DNA from 2 places in the Rhizobium sp. BK379 genome. Region 2 is predicted to be linked to the other one. Evidence: riboswitches for the same ligand, from Rfam matches in the RefSeq annotation. Region 2 holds a riboswitch; the other holds the start of a gene.

Region 1 (5,011 bases), on a different contig from region 2:
TGATTTCGGAAAGACCGACCCAGCCACTCTCGCTCTTGTCCAGCGGGTAGCGTACGCCGCCCCATTCCTTCTTCTTCGGGTTATAGGAAACGAGCTTCACAAAACCCTTCTCGTCATCGTTCCATTCGCGCTGAACGGCCATCCACAGCGTTGCGTCATCGCCGGTGCCGATGATCGTGATACCTTCGAAGCCATAGCGGATTTCGTTGGCGAGCAGTTCCTTCGGAAGGGCGATCTCGGCTTTGATGTCGCCCTTGGCGGTGACGTTATAGAGCGCGTGCGGCACCAGGCGCTCGGTATAACCTTCCGAAGCGAGCCAGAAAGAACCATCGGCAGCAACGGCGATGCCTTCGATGTCGAGTTTCTGGGCCGGAGCGCCGTCACGCTTGACGATGAGGGCATCGGTGATAACGGCCGGCTTCTTGGTGGCGTCGATCGTGTAAATCGTCGGCTGCGAACCGAGGACGCTGTCGCTGACGGCGTAGAGCATGCCCGGCTTGCCCGGAACGGCGGCGAGGCCCGAAAGCGCGGCAAAACCGATCGGATTGCCGTCCTTCTCTGCGGAGACGATATGCGGATAGGCCTTCTCGCCTTCGCCGCGCTCGTAGATCATGACGTGCGAACGCGCACCGCCGTCCTTGCCGAGGTCAAGCTCGTTGGCAGTAGCGAACAGGTTACGCTGGGGAATGGCGATTGCGCCTTCCGGAGAAATGCCCGACGGCAGGATCTGCAGCAGTTCCGGATCGGCACCCGTGTCCTTGTAGACACCGACGACGGAAGCGCGTTCGGCAAGAAGGAAGAACAGGTTGTCATCACCGAACTTGGCCGCTTCAAGACCTTCCGGCTCGACGCCCTTCGACGAAGAGCGGCTTTCCGGATAGTGGCCGAGAGCGGCAACGGCGCGTTCGAAAGAGGCGCCGGATTCGAAGAGAACCTTGCCGGTCTTGTCGAAGATGGTGAAGCCGCGCGAGCCGCCTTCGTAGTCGCCTTCGTTGGCAACGACGATACGGTTGTCGTCCAGCCACTTGACCGCGTCGGGCTCACGCGGGACGCCCTTCTTCTCGCCGGTGAATTTCAGGGCGCCGTCGCGCTTGGTGTCGATGCCGGTGAGGTCGACGCTGCCGGCGGTGAAATGCGTCTTCACCGTGCCGGTCGTACCGTCAAGGATAATGATCTCGTTATTTTCCTGCAGCGTCAGTGCGATCTCGTTCTGGCTGTTGAAGGCAACGAATTCAGGTTCCGGATCTTCAGGGGCGACACCAGCGAGGCCGGTGAGCGCAACGTGCTTGATCGTGCCGCAATCGACGGTGCCGTCGGTCTTGACCTGGAAGACGACGAGGTCGCCTGCCGGCATCTGCGGGATCTTGCCGTCGTTGACCTCTTCATCGCGTTCGTTTTCGATCGCGATTGTCCCGAGCGTCCTGTCCTTGTTGAGGGCGATCGAATCGGGCTGGCCGCCGAGGTCACAGGTCGCGTCGATCTTCTTCGAAGCGATATCGACAATTGCCAGACGGCCCGACGGCTTCTGCTTGCTTTCGCCGGTGTTGACGGCGACGAGCGCCTTGCCGGCTGCCGTCGTAACCGAGGTCGGCTCACCGTCCATCATCAGCGCGCCACCGGCCTTGGGTGCCTTGGCATCGATGATGTCGATGAAGCCGATCGCGCCGAGCGGGCTGTCGCTGTAGATCAGCGTGTTGCCATCCTGCGAAGCGGTGATGATTTCGGCCGAGGTGGCCGAAAGCTTGTCCTTGTCGGCCGGCAGATTTGTTGCGACCGGGAAAGAGGCGATGCGGTTGAAAACCGGTTCCGCTGCTGCCGGGACCGCAACGGATGCAAGAAGCACGGCAGCGAGCGCTGCCTTGCGCGAAGACGATGTCATTAAAAAATCCCCCAATGCCGAAAAATCGAACAGAGGGTTTTTGCGGGACTGCCATGACAGAGACATGACAGGCTGCGACATTTTGTACAGTTTGCGTCAGGCTGCCTGCCGCTCGCGACGCATCTCGCTACGCATGATGAAGAGCGAGGCGGCGAGAATGAGCGCGGCGCCCAGCCACAGATAACCAGCCGGCGCATAGCCGAAGAAAAGCCAGCCGGCGAGTACGTTCAGCGGCAGTTTCAGGTCATCGAAGGGCTGCACATAGGCGGCATCTGCGCTGGCGTAGGCGAGCGTCAGCAGATATTGCGCCACGACTGTCAGAAGGCCGGCCAGGAGGAAGAGCGCAAGCGTTGCGCCTGTCGGCACGGCGAGGCCCGACGCAAGTGCCAGGCTGCCATTGATCGGCGTGAGCAGCACCAGCAGCCAGACGGTAATCGTCTCCGGTTTCTCGATGCCCGTCAGGCTCTTTGTGATGAGCGACGAAGCACCCCAGAGAAGCGCCGAGAGGACAGGCAGGAGGGCGGCCCAGGTGAAGCTGTCCGACCATGGCTGGAGGATGATCATCGCGCCGACAAAGCCGACACCCGTTGCCATCCAGCGAGCAGGCCCGACGCGCTCACCGAGGAACAGGCGCGCGCCGAGAATGATGAAGAAGGGCGAGGTCATTACAAGCGCGATCGCCTGCCAGATCGGCACCGAGGCGAGACCGGAGACCCAGGCTTCGACGCCAAGCGCGGCAAAGGCAACGCGCACGACATGCCGCCAGGGATAGCTGGTGCGCATCGCCGATAGGCCGGCCTTGCGCAGGAAGGGCAAGGAGAAGAGAAAGGCGAAGCCATATTGCCAGAAGGCTGCAGAAGCCGCCGGGAAGGCAAGCGTCATGGTCAGCCATTGGGTGACGACATTGAGAAGCGAGAAGGCAACGCCTCCGGCTACCATGAAGGCAGCGCCGGCGAAGGCGCGGGAATGCCCGACGGCAAGGGAATTCTGATTCATGTCTTCCATCCAGTACAGGGACCAAACATAAATCAGGACGCATGAGGCGACGGCACGCAGACGCGACAGTCTCCTGCCCGCACGGCCACGCTCATTCTCTTTCATCCGGACTTTAACCGTCGGCTCCGGAATCGCACCGGATCTGCTGACCCTTCCTTGACCGAAGCTTCGAAAGGCGCTCGCGGGCTCGGGCCGAAACCCCTACCGCCGGTGGGGACTTTCACCCCGCCCTGAGAACACAGGTGTCGTAAGACAAAGCGCGGCGTGCGGCAAGCGCCGAAAACAAAAAGGGGTCCGGCAATACCGAACCCCTCAAAATCCTGCGCGGCCGTTCTCGTTTACGGCCGGCGGACTATCTCGTATCAGCCGTTGACGGCGTCCTTCAGGCCCTTGCCGGGCGTGAACTTCGGCACGTTGCGTGCCGGGATGTCGACTTCGGCGCCGGTCGAAGGGTTACGGCCCTTCGTGGCAGCGCGATGGGAAACGGTGAAGCTGCCGAAGCCAGCGAGGCGAACGTCGCCCTTGCTCTTCAGTTCAGCCTGTACAACGTCGAAAACTGCGTCGACGGCAGATGCTGCATCAGACTTCGTCAGTCCAGCCTTTTCGGCTACTGCGGACACGAGTTCATTCTTGTTCATGTTTCCACCCCTTTCTAAATGGTTTGAAACAACTCAATCTGTAAGCTAGGCGCAGAAATCGCTTTCATCAGGCCCGCCGAGAACCCAAAAACCCTGCAAATCAAGGAAAAGCAAGCGTCTACATGACGTTTTCACAAAAAAGGCCGGCGTTTCCGCCGGCCTTTTTCACGATTTGCAACAATTGGGCTTAAATGTGGCCGCCAAAGCTCAATGAGCGATGGCTGCACCTGCATCATCGAGCCCTTCGACAGTCGCGATGACGGGCGTTTCAACCGTGCCATCCCATTCGATCGGCTCGGGACGACGGACCAGCGCGTGCTTGATCACCTCGCCCATACGGGAGACCGGAATGATCTCCATGCTGTTCTTCACGTTGTCAGGAATTTCGGCCAAGTCCTTGGCGTTCTCTTCCGGAATCAGCACTTTCTTGATGCCGCCGCGCAGAGCCGCAAGCAGCTTTTCCTTCAGGCCACCGATCGGCAGGACGCGGCCGCGCAGGGTGATCTCACCCGTCATTGCCACATCCTTGTTGACCGGAATGCCCGTCATGATCGAGACGATCGCGGTTGCCATCGCGACACCGGCAGACGGACCATCCTTCGGCGTTGCACCTTCCGGCACGTGCACGTGGATGTCGCTCTTGTCGAAGCGCGGTGGTTCGATGCCGAAATCGACGGCGCGCGAGCGGACGTAGGACGCCGCTGCCGAAATCGATTCCTTCATGACTTCCTTCAGGTTGCCGGTGACGGTCATGCGGCCCTTACCGGGCATCATGACGCCTTCGATCGTCAGCAACTCACCGCCGACTTCCGTCCAGGCAAGACCCGTGACAACACCGACCTGATCTTCGCGTTCAGCTTCGCCGTGGCGGAAGCGCGGAACGCCGAGATAATCGTCGATATTCGCTGCCGTGACGTGAACCGACTTCGTCTTGCCCTTGATGATCTCGGTGACCGCCTTGCGGGCGAGTTTCATCAATTCGCGTTCGAAGTTACGCACGCCGGCTTCGCGGGTGTACTGCTGGCTGATCGCCATCAGGGCATCGTCGCTGACCGAGAATTCGTTCGGCTGCAGCGCATGTTCCTTGATGGCCTTCGGCAGCAGGTGCCGCTTGGCGATCTCGCGCTTTTCGTCTTCGGTATAGCCGGCGATACGGATGATCTCCATGCGGTCCATCAGCGGAGCCGGGATGTTCAGCGTATTTGCCGTCGTGATGAACATCACGTCCGACAGGTCGTATTCGACTTCCAGGTAGTGATCCATGAAGGTCGAGTTCTGCGCCGGGTCGAGCACTTCCAGCAGAGCCGAAGACGGATCACCGCGATAGTCCTGGCCGAGCTTGTCGATTTCGTCGAGCAGGAACAGCGGGTTGGACTTCTTCGCCTTCTTCATCGACTGGATGACCTTGCCGGGCATCGAGCCGATATAGGTGCGGCGGTGACCGCGGATTTCAGCTTCGTCACGAACGCCGCCAAGAGCCATACGGACATATTCACGG
Region 2 (5,011 bases):
TGGCCGCGGGTCGATCGTCAACATCGCCTCCATGTCGGGCGTTATCGTCAATCGCGGTTTGAGCCAGGCCCATTACAATGCCTCGAAAGCGGGCGTGATCCATATGTCGAAGTCGTTCGCCATGGAGTGGGTCGGGCGCGGCATCCGCGTCAACACGATTTCGCCGGGCTATACGGCAACGCCGATGAACACCCGGCCGGAGATGGTACATCAGACCAAGCTCTTCGAAGAGCAGACGCCGATGCAGCGCATGGCCGGTGTCGATGAGATGGTCGGTCCGGCGGTCTTCCTGCTTTCGAATGCCGCAAGTTTCGTGACGGGCGTCGATCTGCTCGTCGACGGCGGCTTCTGCTGCTGGTGATACGATGCGCAAGCTGATCGCAGGCAACTGGAAAATGAACGGTCTCATCTCCTCCCAAGCTGAGATCGAGGCGCTGAAGGGACTAACGGGCGGTGCGACGTGCGATATCGTCGTCTGCCCGCCCCTCACGCTGATCGATCGCGCGGTGGAGCGGGTCAGGGATTCGAACCTGGCCATCGGCGCACAGGATTGCCATGCGCAGCAGTCAGGTGCGCATACCGGTGATGTCTCTGCCGAAATGCTTGCGGACATCGGCGCGCGCTATGTCATCCTCGGGCATTCCGAGCGTCGCGTGTCTCATGGCGAAGATGATGAAATCGTCCTTGCAAAAGCGGTTGCCGCTCATCGGGCGGGCTTGATCGCGATCGTCTGTGTGGGTGAAACGCGGCACGAGCGTGATGAGGGGCGGGCGATCGAAGTTGTCGGCGGGCAGCTCAGAGAATCCGTTCCCGAGGGAGCAACGAGCGCCAATCTCGTCATCGCCTACGAACCTGTATGGGCGATAGGAACCGGGCTGGTGCCGACCAACGAACAGATTGAGGAGGTCCATGCCGCGATCCGGCAGATGCTCGAAGAGCGGCTGGGCGATGACGGCCATTCGGTCAGGATCCTCTATGGCGGTTCGGTCAAGGCATCCAATGCCGAGGCGATTTTCGGGCTTCGCAATGTGGATGGAGCGCTGGTCGGCGGTGCTTCGCTGAAGGCATCGGAATTTGCCGGGATCATTTCTGCAGCCGTTTGAAGTCTGGTGAGGAGGCAAGTGTCGCCGGTTTGCAAAACGGCGCTCACGCGGGCCCCAGTGAAAGGATAAAGAGAATGCAACGCTTCGAAAACAAGACCGTGGTCATTACGGGTGCAAGCCGCGGTATCGGTGCGGCGATTGCCAAACGCTTCGCGCGCGAGGGCGCCAATCTCGTGGTCTCCGCCAACGAGGAAAGTGTGCATGGCGTTGCCGAGCAGATCAGGGCCGACGGCGGAAAGGCGATCTCCTTTGTTGGCGACGTCACCGACAAGACAAGCGTCAAAGCTCTCTATGACGCCGCTGAGGAGGCCTTCGGCGCTGTCGACGTCTCAATCCAGAATGCCGGTGTCATCACCATTGCTCGCATCGAGGACATGACCGAGGGCGAGTGGGACAAGGTCATGGCGGTCAATACCAAGGGCGTGTTCCTCTGTGCCCAGGAAGCGATCGCCCGCATGCGCAAACATGGTCGCGGCGGACGTATCATCAATACGGCGTCCGGACAGGCACGCGACGGCTTCATCTATACGCCGCATTATGCTGCCTCGAAGATGGGCGTCGTCGGCATCACCCAAAGCCTTGCCAAGGAAGTCGCGACCGACGGCATCACCGTCAACGCCTTCTGCCCGGGCATAATCGAAACCGACATGTGGGCCTATAACGACCAGGCATGGGGCAAGCTGCTCGGCAACTACGCACCCGGCGAGCTCATGAAAGAATGGGTCGAAGGCATCCCGATGAAGCGCGCCGGATCGGGTGAAGACGTCGCCGGCCTTGTCACTTTTCTTGCAAGCGATGACGCGGCCTATATCACCGGCCAGACCATCAATGTCGATGGCGGGCTGATCATGTCCTAGCGCTGTTCGACAATAGGAAACGGTGCTTTCATCACGGAGAAGCAATTCTCGCGACGTGATCTGTACCCAACCTCTTGCAGAACAAGCCATTCGTCATTTACATAAGCAGTGTTCTCAGGGCGGGGTGCAATTCCCCACCGGCGGTATCGAGGCAACTCGGAGCCCGCGAGCGCCTTCGTGAAAGCGAAGGGTCAGCAGATCCGGTGAGATGCCGGAGCCGACGGTCACAGTCCGGATGGAAGAGAGCAACGCAGAGGACGCCGCTCGGCATGCGGCGTTTCATATGCTTGTTCGCCCAAGGGATAATGGTGGCTTTTGACAGGCCATGAATGCCGCTCACGCGGCTAACCCTTGAAAGGCAGAGAAATGGCAATTTCCAAGATAGAAGATGCGATCGCCGCGATTGCGCGGGGCGAGATCGTGGTTGTCGTCGACGACCGCGATCGGGAAAACGAGGGCGACCTCGTCATTGCATCCGAAGCGATCACCCCGCAGGCAATCGCCTTCATGATGAATTATGCCCGTGGCCTCATCTGCGTGGCCATGGAAGGTGAGCGGTTGGACGAACTGCAGATCCCGCAGATGGTCCCCAACAATACCGAACTCCTGAAGACGGCGTTCACCGTCTCGGTTGACTATATCCCTGAAACGACAACCGGTATTTCAGCCGCTGACCGCGCCGCAACCGTTCGCGCGCTCATCGGCGAGGATTCCCGCCCTGAGGATTTTGCGCGGCCCGGTCATATCTTCCCGCTGCGTGCGCATCCGAACGGCGTGCTTTCGCGTCCGGGCCATACGGAGGCGGCTGTGGACCTCGCAAGGCTGGCTGGCCTGTCGCCCTCGGGTGTCATCTGTGAAGTGGCCAATGATGATGGCACGATGGCGCGTCTGCCGGAGCTTGAGCAGTTTGCCGAGCGGCACGGCCTTCACTTGATCACCATCGAGGATCTCATTGCCTATCGGGGCGTGGGCGCGGCTGGTAGGGCTGCCTAGCTGCCGGTTGAGCAGTAAGCAGAGCGAGCTCAGTCGGCTCAAGGAAGGCCCGAACATTCGGGCCTTCGTTATTTTCCAAGCCGTCAGACGACGAGTGCCAGCACCGGCCCCTGATCGTCCGCCTTGCCTCCCGGTTCCTGGTCAGCCGTGGCTTGCTGCGTGTCAGAGGCCAGCAGATTGAGCTCCCGGCGTTCTTTCTCCGATACGATCGCGAGATCGATGACCTTCTGCAGATTGGCGGCGTGGCGGAAGGTGGGATCGTCCTGCTTGCCGGTCCTGACGGCTTCTGCAAAGCGCTGATAATTGGTCAGCACTGCCGGCACCTCGATATCACGCCAGGTGGCGCTTTCAATGTCGTCGCCGAAGCAGCCGCGAAGATCCGAACCATCCGGGCGGTGGATGACTTCGAGGCTGCCTTTTTCGCCATAGATGCGCAGCTTCAGCTCGTTCAGATGCCCGGTCGCCCAGCGGGTCGCATGGATGACTCCGAGCGCGCCATTGGTGAAATCGACCGACATGGTGAAGCTGTCATTGGCATCGAGCATGTACTCGCCAATCTGCCCGCCCGGTGCCTTGTTGAAGGTCTTCAGCCGCGCAAAGACGTGATCGATGTCAGTCGCCGCACCATAGGCGGCAAAATCCAGGATATGGATGCCGACATCCCCGAGCACGCCGTTCGATCCGTGGCCGGTGGACAAACGCCAGAGCCAGCGCGATTCCGTGCGCCAGTCGCCCCAGGCGCGCGATACCAGCCAGCTCTGCAGATAGGACGCTTCCACATGACGGATAGTGCCGAGTTCGCCGGCCAGTACCATCTCGCGGGCGCGCTGTAGCGGTGCGACATTGCGATACGTAAGGTTCACCATGTTGATGACGCCGGCCGCTTCCGCGGCTTCCGTCATTTCCAAGGCATGCGCATAGTTTTCCGCCAGTGGCTTCTCGCAAAAGACGTGCTTGCCGGCGGCGATCAGCGCGAGGCTTGTCGCGTGGTGGATGCGGTCAGGCGTTACATTTGTGGCTGCATCGAATTCGCCCCAGGCGATCGCCTCGTCGAGCGTGCTGAAGCGTTTTTCGATGTTGAAATGATCGGCGAACTCATCGAGCCGGCCCCGATCCGTATCGACGGCGCCGACCACCTCGACACCGTCGATGGCGAGGAAGTTGGCAACCTGGTTTTTGGCCATCGTGCCCGTACCAAGAACGAGTAGACGCATTTCTATTCTCCTCAGCGGTAACCGGCTTCGCCGGCCTGATGCAGTCTCGGGCCGCGTTCGACGATCGGCTCCAGTGCTTTTTCCACCGGCACATTCGGAGCGTCGGTGATGCTCTTCAGATCGCCTTGCGGGTTGTAGGCCCACTTCACGCCATTGATCAGCACCTTCTGCACCGTTGCATCGTGATAGGTCGGGTAGGTTTCGTGACCCGGACGGAAATAGAAGATGTTGCCGGCACCACGCCGCCACGTCAGGCCCGAGCGGAAGACTTCGCCGCCCTGGAACCAGGAGATGAAGACCGTCTCCAGCGGCTCCGGCACGGAAAACTGCTCGCCATACATTTCCTCGTTTTCCAGTTCGAAATGCTCGCCGATACCGGCTGCGATCGGATGGCGCTGGTTGATCGTCCACAGGCGCTCACGTTCACCCGCCTCGCGCCACTTGAGTGCGCAGGGAGTGCCCATCAGCCGCTTGAAGATCTTCGAGAAATGGCCGGAATGCAGCACCAAGAGGCCCATGCCTTCCCAGACCCGCTTGGCGACGCGCTCGACGACGACGTCGGACACAGCACCATGATCCTTGTGACCCCACCAGGTCAGGACATCGGTCTCGGCAAGCCGGGCTTCGGTGAGACCATGCTCGGGCTCCTGGAGTGTCGCCGTCGTTGCCGAAATCGCCGGATCCGTGTTCAGCGCCTTGGCAATGGTCGTATGCATGCCTTCAGGGTAGATGCCCCGGACGATCTCATTGGTTGTCTCATGGATGTTCTCTCCCCATACGACGGTGCGAATGGCCATGACTATGCTCCTTTGCAGCAAGTAGCGGACCGGAACCGATGGGAGGC

What was found. A riboswitch is a leader RNA that binds a small molecule or an ion and turns the genes downstream of it on or off. The one in region 2 is predicted to bind FMN.
Region 1: it holds a riboswitch for FMN, as region 2 does, so the genes downstream of both, FHT93_RS30420 (DMT family transporter) here and ribB (3,4-dihydroxy-2-butanone-4-phosphate synthase) in region 2, are expected to answer to the same signal.

What each region holds. Positions count from the first base shown of each region.
Region 1 covers NZ_JACIAD010000009.1:72,028-77,038, forward strand. The annotation lists gene FHT93_RS30415 (esterase-like activity of phytase family protein) at 1-1,879, opposite strand, end outside; gene FHT93_RS30420 (DMT family transporter) at 1,976-2,884, opposite strand; FMN riboswitch at 2,965-3,117, opposite strand; gene FHT93_RS30425 (HU family DNA-binding protein) at 3,238-3,513, opposite strand; gene lon (endopeptidase La) at 3,721-5,011, opposite strand, start outside.
Region 2 covers NZ_JACIAD010000006.1:288,711-293,721, forward strand. The annotation lists gene FHT93_RS25305 (SDR family oxidoreductase) at 1-361, shown strand, start outside; gene tpiA (triose-phosphate isomerase) at 366-1,103, shown strand; gene FHT93_RS25315 (glucose 1-dehydrogenase) at 1,178-1,960, shown strand; FMN riboswitch at 2,067-2,211, shown strand; gene ribB (3,4-dihydroxy-2-butanone-4-phosphate synthase) at 2,327-2,953, shown strand; gene FHT93_RS25325 (Gfo/Idh/MocA family oxidoreductase) at 3,037-4,167, opposite strand; gene FHT93_RS25330 (ThuA domain-containing protein) at 4,179-4,964, opposite strand.